3 regions of the Streptomyces sp. NPDC127197 genome follow, and region 1 is predicted to be linked to each of the others. Evidence: predicted binding sites of a transcription regulator. Region 1 holds the regulator's gene; each other region holds the start of a gene.
The links. Region 1 encodes HspR, which represses chaperone genes until heat shock. Its sites were predicted from a motif close to TTGAGNNNNNNNNNCTCAA; they were not measured.

Region 1 (6,114 bases):
CCGCAACACGGCTCACTCCCCGATGACCGAGGGAAACCACCGGTATGGCCGGATTCGCCCCCCACCCCAGGCTGTTCCGTTGCAACAACCTGCAACCGCCGAAGGGGGCTCGCGCCGACGACGCGAGCCCCCTTCTGTGCAGGACTGTGCAGGGCTACTTGAGCCCGATGGCCGTGCACGCCGCCTTGTACTCGGCGGTGCAGATCTCCGAGACCTTGTAGATGCCGTCCGCGACGACCGTGTCCTTGATGTTCTCCTGGGTCAGGGCGGTGACGGTGACGAGCTGGGCGGGGATGTCCTTGTCCGTGGGGCTGTCGACCCTGTCGCGGGTGAGGGCGTCGAACTGGATGTCCTTGCCCTGGACCTTGGCCACGGCCATCTCGGCGGCGGCCTCGGCCTCCTGCGGGTAGGACTTGTACACGCTCATGAACTGCTCACCGGTGACGATCCGCTGCACGGCCACGAGCTCGGCGTCCTGCCCGGTGATCGGCGGCAGCTCGGTCACGCCGGCGTCCTCCAGGGCCTCGATGACGCCGCCGGCCATGCCGTCGTTGGCGGCGTAGACGGCGGCGATGTTGTCCCTGCCGATCGCCTCGATGGCCTCGGCCATGTTGGCCTGGGCGTTCTCCGGCTTCCAGTCCTTGGTGTCGAAGGACTGGGCGATGGTCACGTTGCCGTTCAGCTCGGACAGCGCGCCCTGCTTGAACTGCTTGGCGTTGGGGTCGGTGGGCGAACCGTTCATCATGACGATCTTGTCGGAGGTGTCGATGTCGCTGCCGAGCGCCTCGAGGAGAGAGCGGCCCTGGACCTCGCCGACGAGTTCGTTGTCGAAGGAGATGTACGCGTCGATGGGACCCTCGGCGAGCCGGTCGTAGGCAATGACCGGAATGCCCGCTTCCTTGGCCTTTTCGACGCTGCTCGCGATGGCGTGCGCATCGACGGCGTCCAGCAGGATGACATCGACCTGGTCGTCGATCATCTGCTGGAGCTGGTCCGCCTGCCTGGTCGCGCTCGCGTCGGCGTTGGCGTACTGGACCTTGCCCTTGTTCTTGGTGAGGGCGGCGACCCGCTCCTTGATGATGGGGTAGTCGAACTTGTCGTAGCGCGTGTTGGCCTTCTCCGGGAGCAGCAGGCCCACCGTGACGTCGTTGCCCTTGGTCGGGCTCGCGTCGGCGCTGTCGCCCGTCGCGCCCAGCACGCCACAGCCTGCCAGCGACAGGGTCAACGACGATGCGACCACGGATATGGCGATACGACGACGCATACGGGAGCTCACTTCTACTGCCTTCCGGACATGGCCGCGACACTGCGGCCCGGATGACTGGAAAGCCAACGCGTCGGCGCCCCCCAGCGTCAAGCGAAACTACTTAACGAGATGACAACATCACGTTCCGCTTAGCCCGTGAACACGCCGCGAAACGCCCTCCCGACGCCCCTCACTACCCCTCCATCCACGGGGAGCTGGAGCGTGGACGAAGATCCGTACAACCAACCGCTTTCCCCGCGAGTCGTGATCGCGAGGGCTGTTTTCCGCCACTCCTGATGCGACCAGAGGACCGAATGAACCCAGCCAGACGCACGACCGCCGCGGCAGCAACCGCGGTCGTGCTCGCCACCGCGGGCGGCCTGCTCACCGCTGTCGCCGTGCCCGCATCCGCCGCGACCACCTGCACCTCGCCCGTGTTCAAGCGGCAGTTCTTCGCGAACACCAGCTTCTCGGGCACACCAAAGAAAACGGACTGCGACAGCACCATCAGCCAGAGCTGGTCCGGCAGCCCGGTCTCCGGCGTGCCGTCGAACAACTTCGGTGTCCGCTGGTCGGTGACCCGCGACTTCGGCTCCGGCGGCCCCTTCACGTTCACCGTCTCCGCCACCGACGGCGTCCGCGTCTACCTGGACCCCGGGGCAGCCAACGCCCGCAAGATCGACCTCTGGAAGGGCACCGGTGACACCGCCCGCTCCAAGAGCGTCAACCTCACCATCCCCTCCGGCAAGCACACCCTGCGCATCGACTACGTGAACTGGACCGGCGCCGCCAAAGTCAAGTTCACCTACGCCCCGCGCACCTCCGCCACCGTCGACAAGGTCAAGCCCCTCGCCCCGACCGGCGCTTCGGTCACGTACGACAAGACCACCGGTGCCGCGAAGGCCACTTGGGCGAAGAACAAGGAGATGGACCTCGCCGGCTACCGCGTCTACCGTCGGCTCAAGGGCAGCAGCACCTGGTCGAAGCGCACCACCACGGCGGGCACCTCGTTCACGGAGACCCTCGCCAAGAACGGCGCGATCTACTACTACGAGGTCCGCGCCTATGACAAGGCGGGCAACGAGTCGGCCGGCACCGCCGGCCAGTCCGTCACCACCGTCGACACCATGGCACCCGCCGCGCCGACCGGTGTGGAGGAGAACTGGGCCATCGGCACCGTCTCGAAGGTGCACCTGTACTGGAACGGGAACACCGAGCCGGACCTGGCCGGTTACCGCGTGTACCGGTCGACCCGGACGCCCGTGGCCGTTACCCCGGAGAACCTCGTCAGCGGCAGTGATCCGGTGCTCGGCGCCGGCTGGGGCGAGAACGTACCGCAGACCGGCGACTGGTACTACTACGTCGTCACCGCCGTCGACACACACGGCCTGGAGTCCGCGCCCTCGAAGCCGGCCGCGTTCGAGACGCTCGACCGGACGCCCCCTGTGGAGACCGCCCTGAACGCCCGTGCCACGGAGGACGAGGCGGGCGTCACGATCAGCTGGGACGCCTCCGAGGTGAGCAGCGGGGACGACTTCGTCGGCTACAAGGTCTTCCGGTCGCTCAAGCCGCGGTCCGCAGGGTCCGCCGCCTGGGAAGTCGCCACGGGTGTCAAGGGCACCGCCGCCCTCGACCCGGCCCCGCAGCCCGGTACGACGTACTACTACTGGGTGCATGCCGTGGACGCCGCTGGGAACTGGGGGCCGGTCTCGCAGGACGTCGTCGTCACCCCGGCCGGGAACACCACCGCGCCCGCCGCGGTGACCGGACTGAGCGCGGTTGCGAAGGAGGACGGCGTCGCCCTGTCCTGGGACGACGCGAGCGACGAGCCCGGCTTCGACCACTACCTGGTGTACCGGGGCACGCTCGTCGACGGCGAGTGGGTCTACGAACCGCTGGAGCACCCGGCCGACTTCAAGCCGTGGCAGATCACGGCGACGAGCCATCACGACCGCACCCCCGCCGACGGCGAGCAGGTGCGCTACAGCGTCGTCGCCGTCGACCAGTACGGCAACCAGCTCACCCCGGGCGTCGAGGCACCCGTGGTCGACCTGACGGAACTGGACCTGAGGCCGACCGTCCCGGCCGCGGCGGGGGCGCCGGTGGCGTACTTCAGCGCGGCGTCGGACGGCTGGCTCGCCTGGGCCCTGGGCGCCGACACCAACGCCGCCGACAGCCCGGTCACCGGCTTCAACATCTACCGCTGGAACCGCACCACCGGTGCGTACGAGCTGATCGGCACCGAGCCCGAGGACAACTCCTCCACCGGGTACTGGCTGGACCGCACGATGCCCGCCGCCACCACGGTGTACTACCGCCTCACCGTGGTGTACGCGGACGGCACGGAGTCGGAGGCGTCCGAGGACGTCGCCGTCAGCTACTGACGGCACCACGGACGGCGAAGGGCCCGGAGATCACGGAGATCTCCGGGCCCTTCCTCACACGTATGTGCCTAGTCCTTGGCCTTCTTCGGCCGCCACACCACCAACGCGCTGGTCTGCTGCACCTCCTGGTACGGCACCAGGTCGCGCCGGTACGAGGCGTGCACCGCGGCCTCGCGCTGCTGCATCGCCGCGGCGGCACCGTCGAGGGCGGCCTCCAGCTCGGCCACCCGGGACTGGAGGGCCGCGACCTGGTTCTCCAGTTCGATGATGCGCTTGATGCCGGCCAGGTTGATGCCCTCGTCCTGCGACAACTGCTGAACGGTGCGCAGCAGTTCGATGTCGCGGGCCGAGTAGCGGCGGCCCCGGCCGGCCGTGCGGTCCGGAGACACCAGGCCCAGGCGGTCGTACTGGCGCAGTGTCTGCGGGTGCAGGCCGGACAGCTGGGCCGCCACCGAGATGACGTAGACCGGGGTCTCCTCGGTCAGTTCATACGGGTTGCGTCGACGGCCGTCCATCTGACTCATGCTCCCTTCGCGGCCTGGAACAACTCCGCCCGCGGATCCTCGCCCGCGGTCGCCTCGCGATACGCCTCGAGTGCGTCACGAGCCTTCCCCGTCAGGTCCTTCGGGACACTCACCTCGACGGTGACCAGGAGGTCGCCGCGGGTGCCGTCCTTGCGGACCGCGCCCTTGCCCCGGGCCCGCATGGTGCGGCCGTTGGGCGTACCGGGCGGCAGTTTCAGGGTGACCGGCGGGCCGCCCAGGGTGGGGACCCGGACCTCGCCGCCGAGTGCCGCCTCGGCGAACGTCACCGGGACGGTCACGGTCAGGTTGTCGCCCTTGCGGCCGAACACCGGGTGGGCGTCGACGTGCACGACGACATACAGGTCGCCCGCCGGGCCGCCCCGCTCGCCCGGTGCGCCCTTGCCCCGCAGGCGGATGCGCTGGCCGTCCGACACCCCGGCGGGGATGCGGACCTGCATGGTGCGGGACGACTTCGCGCGGCCGCTGCCCTTGCAGACCTCGCAGGGGTTCTCCGCGATCAGGCCGCGGCCCTTGCAGTCCGGGCACGGGTCGGTCAGGGAGAAGCCGCCGCCCGAGCCGCGCGCCACCTGGCCGGTGCCGACGCACGTCGGGCACACGCGTGGTGTGCCGTTCGCGTCGCCGGTGCCCGAGCAGGCCTTGCACGGTGCCTGGGAGGACATCCTGAGCGGCACCGTCGCGCCCTCGATCGCCTCGGTGAAGCTGAGGGTGACCTCGGACTCGATGTCCTGGCCGCGGCGCGGATGCGTCCGCGTCCCGGTCGTGCCGCCCCGATTGAACAGGCCCCCGAAGACGTCACCGAGTCCGCCGCCGAAGCCGCCGGCCCCGCCCCCGCCCTGGGTACCGCCTCCGAAGAGGTCGCCCAGGTCGAAGTTGAACGAGCCGCCGCCCGCGCCGGGGCCCGGGCGGAAGCCGCCGTTGCCGAACAGGGTGCGGGCCTCGTCGTACTCCTTGCGCTTCTTGGGGTCGCCGAGGATGTCGTTCGCCTCGGAGATCTCCTTGAAGCGCTCCTCGGCCTTGGCGTTTCCCTTGTTGGCGTCCGGGTGGTACTCGCGGGCGAGCTTGCGGTACGCCTTCTTGATCTCGGCCTCGGTGGCGTCCTTGGGGACGCCGAGGACCTTGTAGTAGTCCTTCTCGATGAAGTCCTTGGTGCTCATCCCCGACGTCCCTCCTTCCTCGTCAGTTCAACGTCAGCCCTCGTCCGGGCCACCGTTCTCCTTGTCGTCGCCCTCGGCCGGTTCCTCGGCCTTTACCGTCTGCGCGCCCGGCTGCGGCTCGGCGACGGCCACCCGCGCGGGGCGGATGGTGCGCTCGCCGATGCGATACCCCGGCTGGAGGATCGCGACGCAGGTCGTCTCCGTGACGTCCGGCGCGTAGCTGTGCATCAGGGCCTCGTGGATCGTCGGGTCGAAGGGCTCGCCCTCCTTGCCGAACTGCTGCAGGCCCATCTTGGCCGCCACGGTCTCCAGCGACTCGGCGACGGACTTGAAGCCGCCGACCAGCTCGCCGTGTTCCCGCGCGCGTCCGATGTCGTCGAGCACGGGCAGGAGCTCGGTCAGGAGGTTCGCGACGGCGATCTCCTTGACCGTGATCCGGTCGCGCTCGACCCGGCGGCGGTAGTTCTGGTACTCGGCCTGGAGCCGCTGGAGGTCCGCGGTGCGCTCGTTGAGCGCGGTGCGCACCTGGTCCAGCTGGGCCAGCAGACCGGCATCTGCGCTTGCGTCCCCGGCCGGGGCCGCCCCCTCTGCGGGAGCGGCCTGCGGCTCGGCGTCGTCAGGAGTGGCGCCGGAGGGGACGTCGGGCTTCTCTTCAAAGCCCGGGGTCTCCTCCGTCACGCGGCACCGTCCTTACGCTCGTCGTCCACGATCTCGGCGTCCACGACGTCGTCGTCGGCCGGCTTGGCCCCACCGGCGGTGGCACCCTCGGGGCCGCCCGCGGCCTG
Region 2 (6,114 bases), on a different contig from region 1:
ACAGGGCCAGTTCGAGGACCTGGCGGACGTCGGTGACGGCGTGGACGTCGAGCTTGTCCAGCACCTCGGCCGGGACGTCGTCCAGGTCGGGCTCGTTGCGCTTGGGGATGATCACGGTGGTGACACCCGCACGGTGCGCGGCGAGCAGCTTCTGCTTCACGCCGCCGATCGGCAGGACGCGGCCGGTCAGCGAGACCTCGCCGGTCATCGCCACGTCCGTACGCACCAGACGGCCGGACAGGAGTGACGCCAGTGCCGTCGTCATCGTGATGCCCGCGCTCGGGCCGTCCTTCGGCACCGCACCCGCCGGGAAGTGGATGTGTACGCCCCGGTCCTTCAGGTCGGCGACCGGCAGTTCGAGCTCGGCGCCGTGGCTGCGCAGGAAGCTCAGCGCGATCTGCGCCGACTCCTTCATCACGTCACCCAACTGTCCGGTCAGCGTCAGGCCCGCCGCGCCCGTCTCCGGGTCGGACAGCGACGCCTCGACGAACAGCACGTCTCCGCCCGCTCCGGTGACCGCGAGGCCAGTCGCCACGCCGGGCACGGCCGTACGCCGCTCCGCCGGGTCCTGGGCGGACTCGGGTACGTGGTGCGGTCGTCCGATCAGACCCCGCAGGTCACCGTCCCCGATCGTGAACGGCAGCTCCCGCTCGCCCAGTTCGTGCTGTGCCGCGACCTTGCGCAGCAGCCGTGCGATGGACCGCTCGAGGTTGCGGACGCCCGCCTCGCGCGTGTACTCGCCGGCGAGCTTGCGCAGCGCGCCCTCGTCGATGACGACCTCGTCCTTGTCCAGGCCGGCCCGCTCCAGCTGGCGCGGAAGCAGGTGGTCACGGGCGATGACGATCTTCTCGTCCTCGGTGTAGCCGTCGAGCCGGACCAGCTCCATACGGTCGAGCAGGGCCTCCGGGATGGCCTCCAGGACGTTGGCGGTGGCGAGGAAGACGACGTCGGACAGGTCGAGTTCGACTTCCAGGTAGTGGTCACGGAAGGTGTGGTTCTGCGCGGGGTCGAGGACCTCCAGCAGGGCCGCGGCCGGGTCGCCGCGGAAGTCCGACCCCACCTTGTCGATCTCGTCCAGGAGCACGACCGGGTTCATCGACCCGGCCTCCTTGATGGCGCGGACGATACGGCCGGGCAGCGCACCGACGTACGTACGCCGGTGACCGCGGATCTCGGCCTCGTCGCGGACACCGCCGAGGGCGACGCGGACGAACTTGCGGCCCATGGCGTGGGCGACGGACTCGCCGAGACTCGTCTTGCCGACGCCGGGCGGCCCGACGAGCGCAAGCACGGCACCTCCGCGCCGCCCGCCGACGACGCCCAGGCCCCGGTCCGTACGGCGCTTGCGCACCGCCAGGTATTCGGTGATCCGCTCCTTCACGTCCTCCAGGCCCGCGTGCTCGGCGTCCAGGATCGTCTTGGCGCCCTGGATGTCGTACGCGTCCTCGGTCCGCTCGTTCCACGGCAGTTCGAGCACCGTGTCGAGCCAGGTCCGGATCCACGAGCCCTCGGGCGACTGGTCGCTGGACCGCTCCAGCTTGTCGACCTCCTTGAGGGCGGCCTCGCGGACCTTCTCGGGCAGGTCGGCGGCCTCGACGCGGGCGCGGTAGTCGTCGGACTCCTCGCCGTCCTTCTCACCGTTCAGCTCGCGCAGTTCCTTGCGTACGGCTTCCAGCTGCCGCCGCAGCAGGAACTCGCGCTGCTGCTTGTCGACGCCCTCCTGGACGTCCTTGGCGATGGTTTCGGCGACGTCCTGCTCGGCGAGGTGGTCGCGCAGGTGCTGGGTGGCGAGCTTCAGCCGGTCGACCGGGTCGCCGGTCTCCAGCAGCTCGATCTTCTGATCGAGGGTCAGGAAGGGCGAGTACCCCGAGTTGTCGGCCAGGGCGGACACGTCGTCGATGGCCTGCACACGGTCGACGACCTGCCATGCGCCGCGCTTCTTCAGCCAGGCGGTGGCGAGGGCCTTGTACTCCTTGACCAGTTCGGCGACGTGCCCGGGCAGCGGCTCCGGCACGCTCTCGTCGACTCTGGTCCCCTCGACCCACAGCGCGGCACCCGGCCCGGTCGTCCCGGCGCCGATCCGCACCCTCCCCCGCCCCCGGATCAGGGCACCGGGGTCACCGTCGGCGAGCCGCCCGACCTGTTCGACGGTGCCGAGCACACCGGTGCTCGCGTACGTCCCGTCGATCCGGGGCACCAGCAGGACCTTGGGCTTTCCGGGCTCGGACCGGGCAGCGGCCTGGGCGGCCTCCACCGCGGCCCGCACATCGGCGTCGCTCAGGTCCAGCGGGACCACCATCCCGGGCAGCACGACCTCGCCGTCGAGCGGCAGCACGGGCAGAGTGAGCGGTGTGAACGCCGTTGACTCAGCAGCCATGATCTCCCCTTAGGCAGTCAAGTTGAGCTATGCCGACTCAATGCACGGGAGCCGCCGAATGTTCCCCTGGCCCCGTTCGCTCTGAGCGATCACTCCCGAGCCGCCGCCGGGCCCCTGCGCCACCTCTGTGCCAACGCCGCCGGGAGCCGAGCTACTCCCCTCCGTCATTCCGCCAACATGCCGTCAGAGAAGTGCCAGGATGGGCAGATGGCCACCACCTACGACATCCCCGAAGTCCTGGACCGTCGTGAGGGCCCCTCGGGCGAGGTCGTGCTGCGCCGGCACGGGACCCTGCTGCAGATCATCGTCAACGGCTGTTTCCTGATGGACACCTCCGACGGACGATCGGAGCGGCGGCTGGTCGACGCGGCGCTGAACGCCCTGGACAGGAGGGCGGCGCCCGCTGTGCTGATCGGCGGACTCGGCGTCGGATTCTCGCTCGCACACGCCGCCGCGAACCCCCGCTGGGGCCGCATCACGGTGGTCGAGCGCGAGCGCGCCGTCATCGACTGGCACCGCGACGGACCGCTCGCCGAGCTGTCCCGAGAGGCCCTCGCCGACAGCCGTACGGAGATCGTCGAAGCGGATCTGATCGACTTCGTCAATGAGACTTCCGCCACGTTCGACGCGCTGTGCCTGGACATCGACAACGGGCCCGGATGGACCGTCACGGAGGGGAACGACGGGCTGTACTCCGCGGCCGGACTGGCAAGCTGCGCAAGGATGTTGAGGCCCGGCGGCGTGCTCGCCGTGTGGTCGGCGCAGCCCTCCCCGGAATTTGAAGGATCCTTGCGGAATGCCGGTTTCCGGTATGTGCGTACCGAAGAGATCCCCGTTGCCCGGGGCGTTCCGGACGCCGTGCATCTCGGCGTACGACCTGGATAGCCGAGCTGCGGTGACTCCCCGTACGCTGCATCCCTGACGCCGATCATTCAAGCGTCAATCGCAGTCATGGGATCACCCCACGGATTCCGGAAAGCACACTTCAGGGGCGGGCGATGGAGCAGACACACACCTCCCACAACGGCACGGCGGCGACCACCCCGGGCGCACAGCGCCGGGTGCTGGTGGTCGAGGACGATGCGACGATCGTCGACGCCATCGCGGCCCGCCTGCGCGCCGAGGGATTTCTCGTACAGACGGCCAGTGACGGCCCGGCCGCCGTCGACACCGCCGAGGCCTGGCAGCCCGACCTGCTGATTCTCGACATCATGCTGCCGGGCTTCGACGGTCTGGAGGTCTGCCGGCGGGTGCAGGCCCAGCGGCCGGTGCCGGTACTGATGCTCACCGCGCGCGACGACGAGACCGACATGCTGGTGGGCCTCGGCGTCGGCGCCGACGACTACATGACCAAGCCGTTCTCGATCCGGGAGCTGGCCGCACGCGTGCATGTGCTGCTGCGCCGGGTCGAGCGGGCCGCGGTCGCGGCCGCCACTCCGCGCACCGGCATCCTGCGCCTGGGCGAGCTGGAGATCGACCACGCACAGCGCCGGGTCCGGGTGCGCAGCGAGGACGTGCATCTGACGCCCACCGAGTTCGACCTGCTGGTCTGCCTGGCGAACACGCCGCGCGCGGTGCTCTCGCGTGAGCAGCTGCTGGCCGAGGTGTGGGACTGGGCGGACGCCTCCGGCACCCGTACCGTCGACAGCCACATCAAGGCGCTGCGGCGGAAGATCGGCGCCGAGCGGATCCGCACGGTGCACGGCGTGGGCTACGCCCTGGAGACACCGACGCCATGAGCGAGGGGCGGCCGGCCGCACGGAGGAGCCCCGGGGAGCCCTGGGGCGGCGTACGCCCGTTCTCGATCAAGACGAAGCTGGGTGCGCTGGTCGTCATCTCGGTACTGATCACCACCGGGCTGATGATGATCGCCATGCGCACCGAGACCGAGCTGCGCTTCATCACGGTCTTCTCGATGATCGCCACCCTGCTGATCACGCAGTTCGTGGCGCATTCGCTCACCGCACCACTGGACGAGATGAACGCGGTGGCCCGCTCCATCTCGCACGGCGACTACACCCGCCGGGTCCGTGAGAACCGGCGGGACGAGCTGGGCGACCTGGCCGTCACGATCAACCGCATGGCCGACGACCTGGAGGCCCAGGACAACCAGCGCAAGGAGCTGGTCGCCAACGTCTCCCACGAGCTGCGCACACCGATCGCCGGGCTGCGCGCGGTCCTGGAGAACATCGTGGACGGCGTCACGGAGGCCGACCCGGAGACCATGCGGACGGCCCTGAAGCAGACGGAGCGGCTGGGACGGCTCGTGGAGACGCTCCTCGACCTGTCGCGTCTGGACAACGGCGTCGTACCGCTGAAGATGCGGCGGTTCGAGGTGTGGCCGTATCTGTCCGGGGTGCTGAAGGAGGCCAACATGGTCGCCTCCGCGCGCGCGGGCATCGCCTCCGGCTCCGGCAGTCACACACGTACGGACGTCCATCTGCACCTCGACGTGTCCCCGCCGGAGCTGACCGCGCACGCCGACCCGGAGCGGATCCACCAGGTCGTCGCCAACCTGATCGACAACGCGGTCAAGCACAGCCCGCCGCACGGCCGGGTCACGGTGAAGGCGCGGCGCGGGGCGCTGCCCCAGTCGCTGGAGCTCGAGGTCCTGGACGAGGGTCCGGGCATTCCGCGGTCGGAGTGGCACCGGGTCTTCGAGCGGTTCAACCGGGGTGCCGTCAGCCGGCCGCACGGTCCGGGCAGCGACGGCGGCACGGGCCTCGGCCTGGCGATCGCCCGCTGGGCGGTGGATCTGCACGGCGGCAAGATCGGTGTGGCCGAATCCGAGCGGGGTTGCCGGATCCTTGTCACCCTTCCGGGACTGCCATCCGTGCCAAGTTGACGTAAAGTTCGAAGCGGAGCCACAAGATCCACGGGCGTCCGCACTGCAGGACACGTGTGATCAGGCGAAGGCCCGCGTCTCGTATGCGCCGGGCTCGGGCCAACGCACCCCTTTCACACCGGAACCACGCTTGTTTCCCGCCATTTCCATCCCCGAAACACGTGCTCAGATGTGACTTACGCGACGATGAACGGGCCCGGCCTGACCTTCTCGGTCATGGAGGCGTAGCCTTGATTCCCGCTGTCCATCACCTTGTGAAGCGGAAGAGGGCGGTTGCCGCCGTGTCGCCACAGTCCCCCAGTAACGCATCGAGCATCTCGACCGACGCCGATCAAGCGGGCAAGAACCCCGCTGCCGCGTTCGGTCCCAACGAGTGGCTCGTCGACGAGATCTATCAGCAGTACCTCCAGGACCCGAATTCGGTAGACCGCGCCTGGTGGGACTTCTTCGCCGACTACAAGCCGGGGGCACCGTCCGCCCCGGCTCCGGCGGGTACCGCGGCCGCGGGGGCCGCGGAGACCACCACCACGGCTCAGACCCCGGCCCCGGCCGCCCCGGCCCAGGCAGCTCCCGCGGCTCCGGCCGCCCCGGCCGCTCCCGCGGCCCCGAAGCCGGCCGCCGCGCCCGCCCCGGCGGCTCCGGCTCCGGCGAAGGCCGCGGCCCCTGCCCCGGCCGCCAAGCCGAAGGCGAAGGCCGAGCCCGCCGCCGCGACGACGGCGCCGGAGGGCCCCGAGCTGATCACGCTGCGCGGCCCCGCCGCGGCCGTCGCGAAGAACATGAACGCCTCCCTGGAGCTGCCCACGGCCACGTCCGTGCGCGCGGTCCCGGTGAAGCTGCTCTTCGACAACCGCATCGTCATCAACAACCACCTCAAGCGGGCCCGGGGCGGGAA
Region 3 (6,114 bases), on a different contig from region 1:
TCGCCCGCCCGATCGCCTCCGCCCTCGTCAACCGCCTCACCCACGTGCACCTGGAGGCCTCGCCGAAGGACTGGCTGACCTGGGCCGCGAACAACGGCATCCACCCCTGGATCCTGGACCACCTCACCGACCGGCCCGACCACCTGTGGTCCAAGCCGCCGAAGACCGAGGAGCCGTTCTCCACGCCCCGCTCCTGGCACATGCTCTCCGACGCGCTGCACTCCTTCGGTGCGGGGCTCGACGAGGAGACCCTGAAGGTCATCGCGCACGGCACGCTGACGCCCGCGCACGCGACCGCCTTCTGCGGCTACGTCAAGATCGTGCGCAGCCGGTACGGCATCGAGGCGATCATCAAGGGCGACGCGCGCTGGCCGCACCGCCTGGAGGACCGGGACCTGCTGTACTACCTCGCCGAGTCGTTCCGGGGGCGTCTCGTCAAGGAACTGCCGACGAGCAAGGAGCACATGTCGGCGCACGGACGGGAGACCGCGTACCGCGCCAAGTCCCTGCTCGTGCAGCTCGCCGAGATCTCCGTCGAGGTCGCCCAGAGCGTCATCGCCTCCGACGCCGACGGCAACCCCGTCCTGCCCGCCTGGTTCCTCATCGAGGCCGCCCGGGACATGCCGCGGCTGGTGGAGGCGCGACGATGAGCCGTACCCGCGCGAAGGGGCAGAAGAAGCGGGACGTGGCGGGGGAGGCGTTCGCGGAGGGCATGCGGCTGGTCCTCGCCAACCCCGCCCTGAAAGCCGTCGACTTCAACACCTGCCGGCGCGAGGACTGCACACTGGCGCCCAAGGACGGTCTCATCCGCGTCGACTCCGACGGCGTCCTGCACTCCCACCCCGACCGCCTTGCCGACGGCCGCGACTGGGCCTGGGCGATCGCGCACGCCGTCATCCACCTCGGCTTCGGCCATGTCCCGGCGGCGAGGGGGGTGCGCGAGCAGCCCGACCGCTACGACCTCGCCGCCCGCTGTGCCGTCGTCAACCGCTTCCTCCTCACCTTCCCGGTGGGCCGGACGCCCGAGGACCTGCCCGCCTCCTATCCCGACGGGGACGAGGAGCAGCTCGCCGCGCGCTGGCGGCGTGCCGGCATCCCGGCCGTGTACGAGCGCTGCGGTACCGCGGGCGGGGAGGCCGACCAGCTGCTCGTCGACTGGGGGACCTGGTTCGGGCCGCCCCAGGACTGGCAGCTCGCGTTCGCGGACGCCCTGACCCGCACCATGTCCGCGGCCCTCGACCTGGCGGGCGGCCGCCGCGACACCATGGACGGCAAGCTCGCCCCGCAGCGCCCCTGGGAGAAGGCGCTGAGCTGGTTCGTCTCCTCCTATCCGCTGCTCGGCGGCATCGCCGCCGGCATCCGGCTGGTCGCCGACGCCGAACTCGCCCGCGCCCACGACATCTCGATCGCCGCCGTGAACGCCGAGGCCGGCGAGATCTACGTCAACCCGCTCAGGCAGTTCGAGGACGAGGAGTGGCGGTTCGTCCTCGCCCACGAGATGCTGCACGCCGCCCTGCGGCACGGCGACCGCTGCGGCACCCGCGACCCGTACCTGTTCAACATCGCCGCCGACTACGTCATCAACGGCTGGCTGTGCGAGATGCAGGTCGGCACGATGCCCGAGGGGCTGCTGCACGACCCGGACCTGAAGGGCCTGTCGGCGGAGGAGGTGTACGACCGGATCGCGGGCGACCTGCGCCGGATGCGCCGGCTGTCGACCCTGCGCGGCAAGGGCGTGGGCGACATCCTCGGCGGACCGCTCGGCAGCCCGCGCGACTACGTCGACCTGGACGAGTTCTACCGCCGCGGTCTCGGCCAGGGCCTCGACCTGCACCAGCAGCAGGAGCGCGGCTTCCTGCCCGGCGGCCTGGTCGAGGAGATCCGCGCGCTCAGCCAGCCGCCGCTGCCCTGGGACGCGCAGCTCGCCCGCTGGTTCGACGAGTTCGTGCCCCGACCCGAGCCCGTACGGTCGTACGCCCGTCCCTCGCGCCGCCAGGCGTCCACCCCCGACATTCCCCGGGCCGGCCGGTACTTCCCGCCCGAGGAGATCGCCCGCTGCACCTTCGGCGTCGTCCTGGACACCTCCGGTTCGATGGACCGCACGCTGCTCGGCAAGGCGCTGGGCGCGATCGCCTCGTACGCCGAGGCCCGGGACGTGCCGGCCGCCCGCGTCGTGTTCTGCGACGCGGCCCCGCACGACGCGGGCTACCTTCCGGTCACCGACATCGCGGGGAAGGTGCGGGTGCACGGCCGCGGCGGTACGGTCCTGCAGCCCGGGATCGATCTGCTGCACCGCGCGGACGACTTCCCGCCGGCCGCGCCGGTCCTGGTGATCACGGACGGCTGGTGCGATGTGCTGCGGGTGCGCCGCGAGCACGCCTACCTCGTTCCCCAGGGTGCCCGCCTGCCGTTCACCCCCCGTGGGCCTGTGTTCCGCGTACGGTGAGCCGGAATGTGATCGGATGGTGCCCGAGAACCCCGGAGACGGGGTCGCATCAAAAGCATGTGAAAGGAAGAACCGTGGCAACCACGCGCTCCGCACACACCGTCTGGGAAGGCAACCTGCTCGAGGGCAACGGCGTAGTCACCTTCGACTCCTCCGGCATCGGCCAGCAGCCGGTGTCGTGGCCGTCGCGCGCCGAGCAGGCGAACGGCAAGACCAGCCCCGAGGAGCTGATCGCCGCCGCCCACTCCAGCTGCTTCTCCATGGCCCTGTCGCACGGCCTGACCGGCGCCGGGACCCCGCCCACCAAGCTCATCACCTCGGCCGACGTGACCTTCCAGCCCGGCGAGGGCATCACCGGTATCCACCTCACCGTCGAGGGCACGGTCCCCGGCCTGGACAACGACGCGTTCGTCGCCGCCGCCGAGGACGCCAAGGCCAACTGCCCGGTCAGCCAGGCCCTGACGGGCACCACCATCACGCTCACCGCGAAGCTCGCCTGAGCCGCACTTCCGGCACGGGCCGTCCCTCAGGGGGCGGCCCGTGCCCCGCTCGTCGTCCGGGAGTTGACCCATGACGCCACGCCCCGCCGTCTCGGCCCACCGGGGCGGCTCCGAACAGTTCGGCGCCGCCACCTGGGAGGCGTACGAGGACGCGCTGCGGTCGGGCGCGGAGTACGTCGAGTTCGACATCCGGCGCACCGCCGACGGTGTCTTCGTCGTCCACCACGATGCGCGCGTGCGACTGGGCGGGCCGCTGCTGTCCCTGATCACCCACGCCGAGCTGAGCGAACGCGCCGGCTACCCCGTGCCCGTCGTGGACGACGTCATGGAGCTGATCGCCGGCCGGCTCGTCGGGCACCTGGACCTGAAGGAGACCGGCCATGAGCGCGAGCTGATCGACCGGGCGATCGCCCTGCTCGGCACGGACGGGTTCGTGGCCACCACGCTGGAGGACCGTTCCATCGCCGCGATCAAGCACGCGTTCCCCCGTGTGCGGACGGCCCTGTCGCTGGGACGCGGCCGCAAGGAGGTGGCCGCGGGGCGGCTGGCGGCGACCCGGGCGAGCGAACTGTTCCCCCTGCGGCGGGTGCGGGCCTGCGGAGCGGACGGGGTCGCCGTGCACCAGCGGCTCGCCCGCGCCAACGTGTTGCGCGAGGCCGCCCGGCACCGTCTGTTCAGCATGGTGTGGACGGTCAACGACGACGCCGGACTGCGGACCTTCCTGACCGATGAGCGGGTGGACGTACTGATCACCGACCGGCCGCGGCGCGCCGTGGCCCTGCGCGACGGGGCGCGCGCCGCGGAGCCGGTTGCACCGGCCGGGAAGCCCCGCGCCGACTGACCGGCCCCTGCCCGGGTATGTGCCTGAATGACCAGGAGGCCCCATTGACAAGAGCCCACTCAAGTTTTCTGCTGGACATCGAGAGGCTCCCTGGCGGAAGGGGACAGCGATGGCACGCGCGGTCGGTATCGATCTCGGAACCACGAACTCGGTGGTGGCCGTCCTGGAGGGCGGCGAACCCACCGTGGTCGCCAATGCGGAAGGGGCCAGGACCACACCGTCGGTCGTGGCCTTCGCCAAGAACGGCGAGGTGCTCGTGGGCGAGGTCGCCAAACGGCAGGCCGTGACGAACGTCGAGCGCACCGCGCGCTCCGTCAAGCGCCACATGGGCGATGCGAACTGGCGGTTCCCGGAACAGGGCTCCGTGGACGGCACCCGCTACCGCGCCCAGGAGCTGTCGGCGCGAGTCCTGCAGAAGCTGAAGCGGGACGCCGAGGCCTATCTCGGCGAGGACGTCACCGACGCGGTGATCACCGTGCCCGCCTACTTCGACGACGCCCAGCGGCAGGCGACCAAGGAGGCCGGGGAGATTGCGGGCCTGAAGGTGCTGCGGATCATCAACGAGCCGACCGCCGCCGCCCTCGCCTACGGCCTCGACCGCGGCGAGGAGCAGACCGTCCTCGTCTTCGACCTCGGCGGCGGCACCTTCGACGTCTCGCTCCTCGAAATCGGCGACGGTGTGATCGAGGTCAAGGCCACCAACGGCGACACCCACCTCGGCGGCGACGACTGGGACCAGCGAATCGTCGAACACCTCGTCAAACGCTTCAAGGGGCAGTACGGCATCGATCTGTCCAACGACAAGATGGCCCTCCAGCGGCTCCGCGAGGGCGCCGAGAAGGCCAAGATCGAACTGTCCAGCTCCTCGGAGACGTCGATCAACCTGCCGTACATCACCGCCTCCGCGGAGGGCCCGCTCCACCTGGAGGAGAAGCTCACCCGGGCTCAGTTCCAGGAGCTCACCGCCGACCTCCTCGACCGCTGCAAGACCCCCTTCCACCAGGCGGTCAAGGACGCCGGCATCAAGCTCGCCGCGGTCGACCACGTCATCCTGGTCGGCGGCTCCACCCGCATGCCCGCCGTCACCGAGCTGGTCAAGCAGCTCACCGGCAAGGACCCGCACAAGGGCGTCAACCCCGACGAGGTCGTGGCCATCGGCGCGACCCTCCAGGCCGGCGTCATCCGCGGCGACGTCAAGGACGTACTGCTTCTCGACGTCACCCCGCTGTCCCTGGGCATCGAGACCAAGGGCGGCATCATGACGAAGCTGATCGAGCGCAACACCACGATCCCGACCCGGCGTTCGGAGATCTTCACCACCGCCACCGACAACCAGCCCTCGGTCGGCATCCAGGTCTACCAGGGCGAACGCGAGATCGCCGCGTACAACAAGAAGCTCGGCACCTTCGACCTCACCGGCCTGCCGCCCGCCCCGCGCGGCGTCCCGCAGATCGAGGTCGCCTTCGACATCGACGCCAACGGGATCATGCATGTCTCCGCGAAGGACCTGGCGACCGGCCGCGAGCAGAAGATGACCGTCACCGGCGGCTCGGCGCTGCCCAAGGACGACATCGACCGCATGATGCGGGAGGCCGAGCAGTACGCCGAGGAGGACCGCAAGCGCCGGGAGGCCGCCGAGACCCGCAACCAGGCCGAGCAGCTCGTCTACCAGACCGAGAAGTTCCTCCGCGAGAACGAGGAACGGGTGCCGGCCGACACCAGGTCGGAGGTGGAGTCGGCCGTCACCGAGCTCAAGCAGCTGCTGGAGCGCAACGCCGAGACGAACGAGCTGCGCACCGGCGTCGAGAAACTCGCCACCGTGAGCCAGAAGATGGGCCAGGCCATGTACGCGCAGGCCCAGCAGACCCCGACGGAGCCGAGCGAGCCGCGCACCGCACCCCAGGACGAGGAAGGAGTGGTCGACGCGGAGATCGTGGACGACGAGAAGGACTCCAAGGGCGGGGCGGCCTGAGGCCCCGCACCGTCAGGGCTTGCGGGCGACGCCCGCGTACACCGGCACGATGCCCTCGGCCTGGGAGGCCACGTCCTCCGCCTCCGGGCGCCAGCCGTGGACGGGGATGACTCCGGGGCCGAGCAGTTCCAGCCCGTCGAAGAAGCGGGCGAACTCCGCGAGCGACCGGGGGAAGAACGGGGTGCCGCTGCGCCGGAAGTGGTCGGCCGCCTTCCCGATGGCCTCCGGGCTGAGGTCCGGGGTGACCTGGGACAGGATCAGGTGGCTGCCGGGGGCGAGGGCGGCGACGTACTTCGCGAGCAGCCCGTACACGTCGTCACCGTCGGGGTCGTCGCTCAGGTAGTGGGTGAGCGCG

Region 2: lon (endopeptidase La) is a predicted target of HspR. The motif match lies at 2,400-2,418, and genes of this name have one in related genera.
Region 3: dnaK (molecular chaperone DnaK) is a predicted target of HspR. The motif match lies at 3,832-3,850, and genes of this name have one in related genera.

Annotation. Positions count from the first base shown of each region.
Region 1 is NZ_JBHXVG010000032.1:18,356-24,469, reverse strand. Features, by position in the region: gene ACFVJQ_RS34885 (sugar ABC transporter substrate-binding protein) at 155-1,264, opposite strand; gene ACFVJQ_RS34880 (fibronectin type III domain-containing protein) at 1,561-3,630, shown strand; gene ACFVJQ_RS34875 (heat shock protein transcriptional repressor HspR) at 3,699-4,145, opposite strand; gene dnaJ (molecular chaperone DnaJ) at 4,151-5,329, opposite strand; gene grpE (nucleotide exchange factor GrpE) at 5,363-6,007, opposite strand; gene dnaK (molecular chaperone DnaK) at 6,004-6,114, opposite strand, start outside.
Region 2 is NZ_JBHXVG010000023.1:79,900-86,013, reverse strand. Features, by position in the region: gene lon (endopeptidase La) at 1-2,377, opposite strand, end outside; gene ACFVJQ_RS30195 (spermidine synthase) at 2,585-3,262, shown strand; gene ACFVJQ_RS30190 (response regulator transcription factor) at 3,376-4,116, shown strand; gene ACFVJQ_RS30185 (sensor histidine kinase) at 4,113-5,222, shown strand; gene ACFVJQ_RS30180 (multifunctional oxoglutarate decarboxylase/oxoglutarate dehydrogenase thiamine pyrophosphate-binding subunit/dihydrolipoyllysine-residue succinyltransferase subunit) at 5,504-6,114, shown strand, end outside.
Region 3 is NZ_JBHXVG010000005.1:181,581-187,694, forward strand. Features, by position in the region: gene ACFVJQ_RS10350 (ATP-binding protein) at 1-650, shown strand, start outside; gene ACFVJQ_RS10355 (hypothetical protein) at 647-2,446, shown strand; gene ACFVJQ_RS10360 (OsmC family protein) at 2,521-2,946, shown strand; gene ACFVJQ_RS10365 (glycerophosphodiester phosphodiesterase family protein) at 3,017-3,787, shown strand; gene dnaK (molecular chaperone DnaK) at 3,897-5,759, shown strand; gene ACFVJQ_RS10375 (SAM-dependent methyltransferase) at 5,772-6,114, opposite strand, start outside.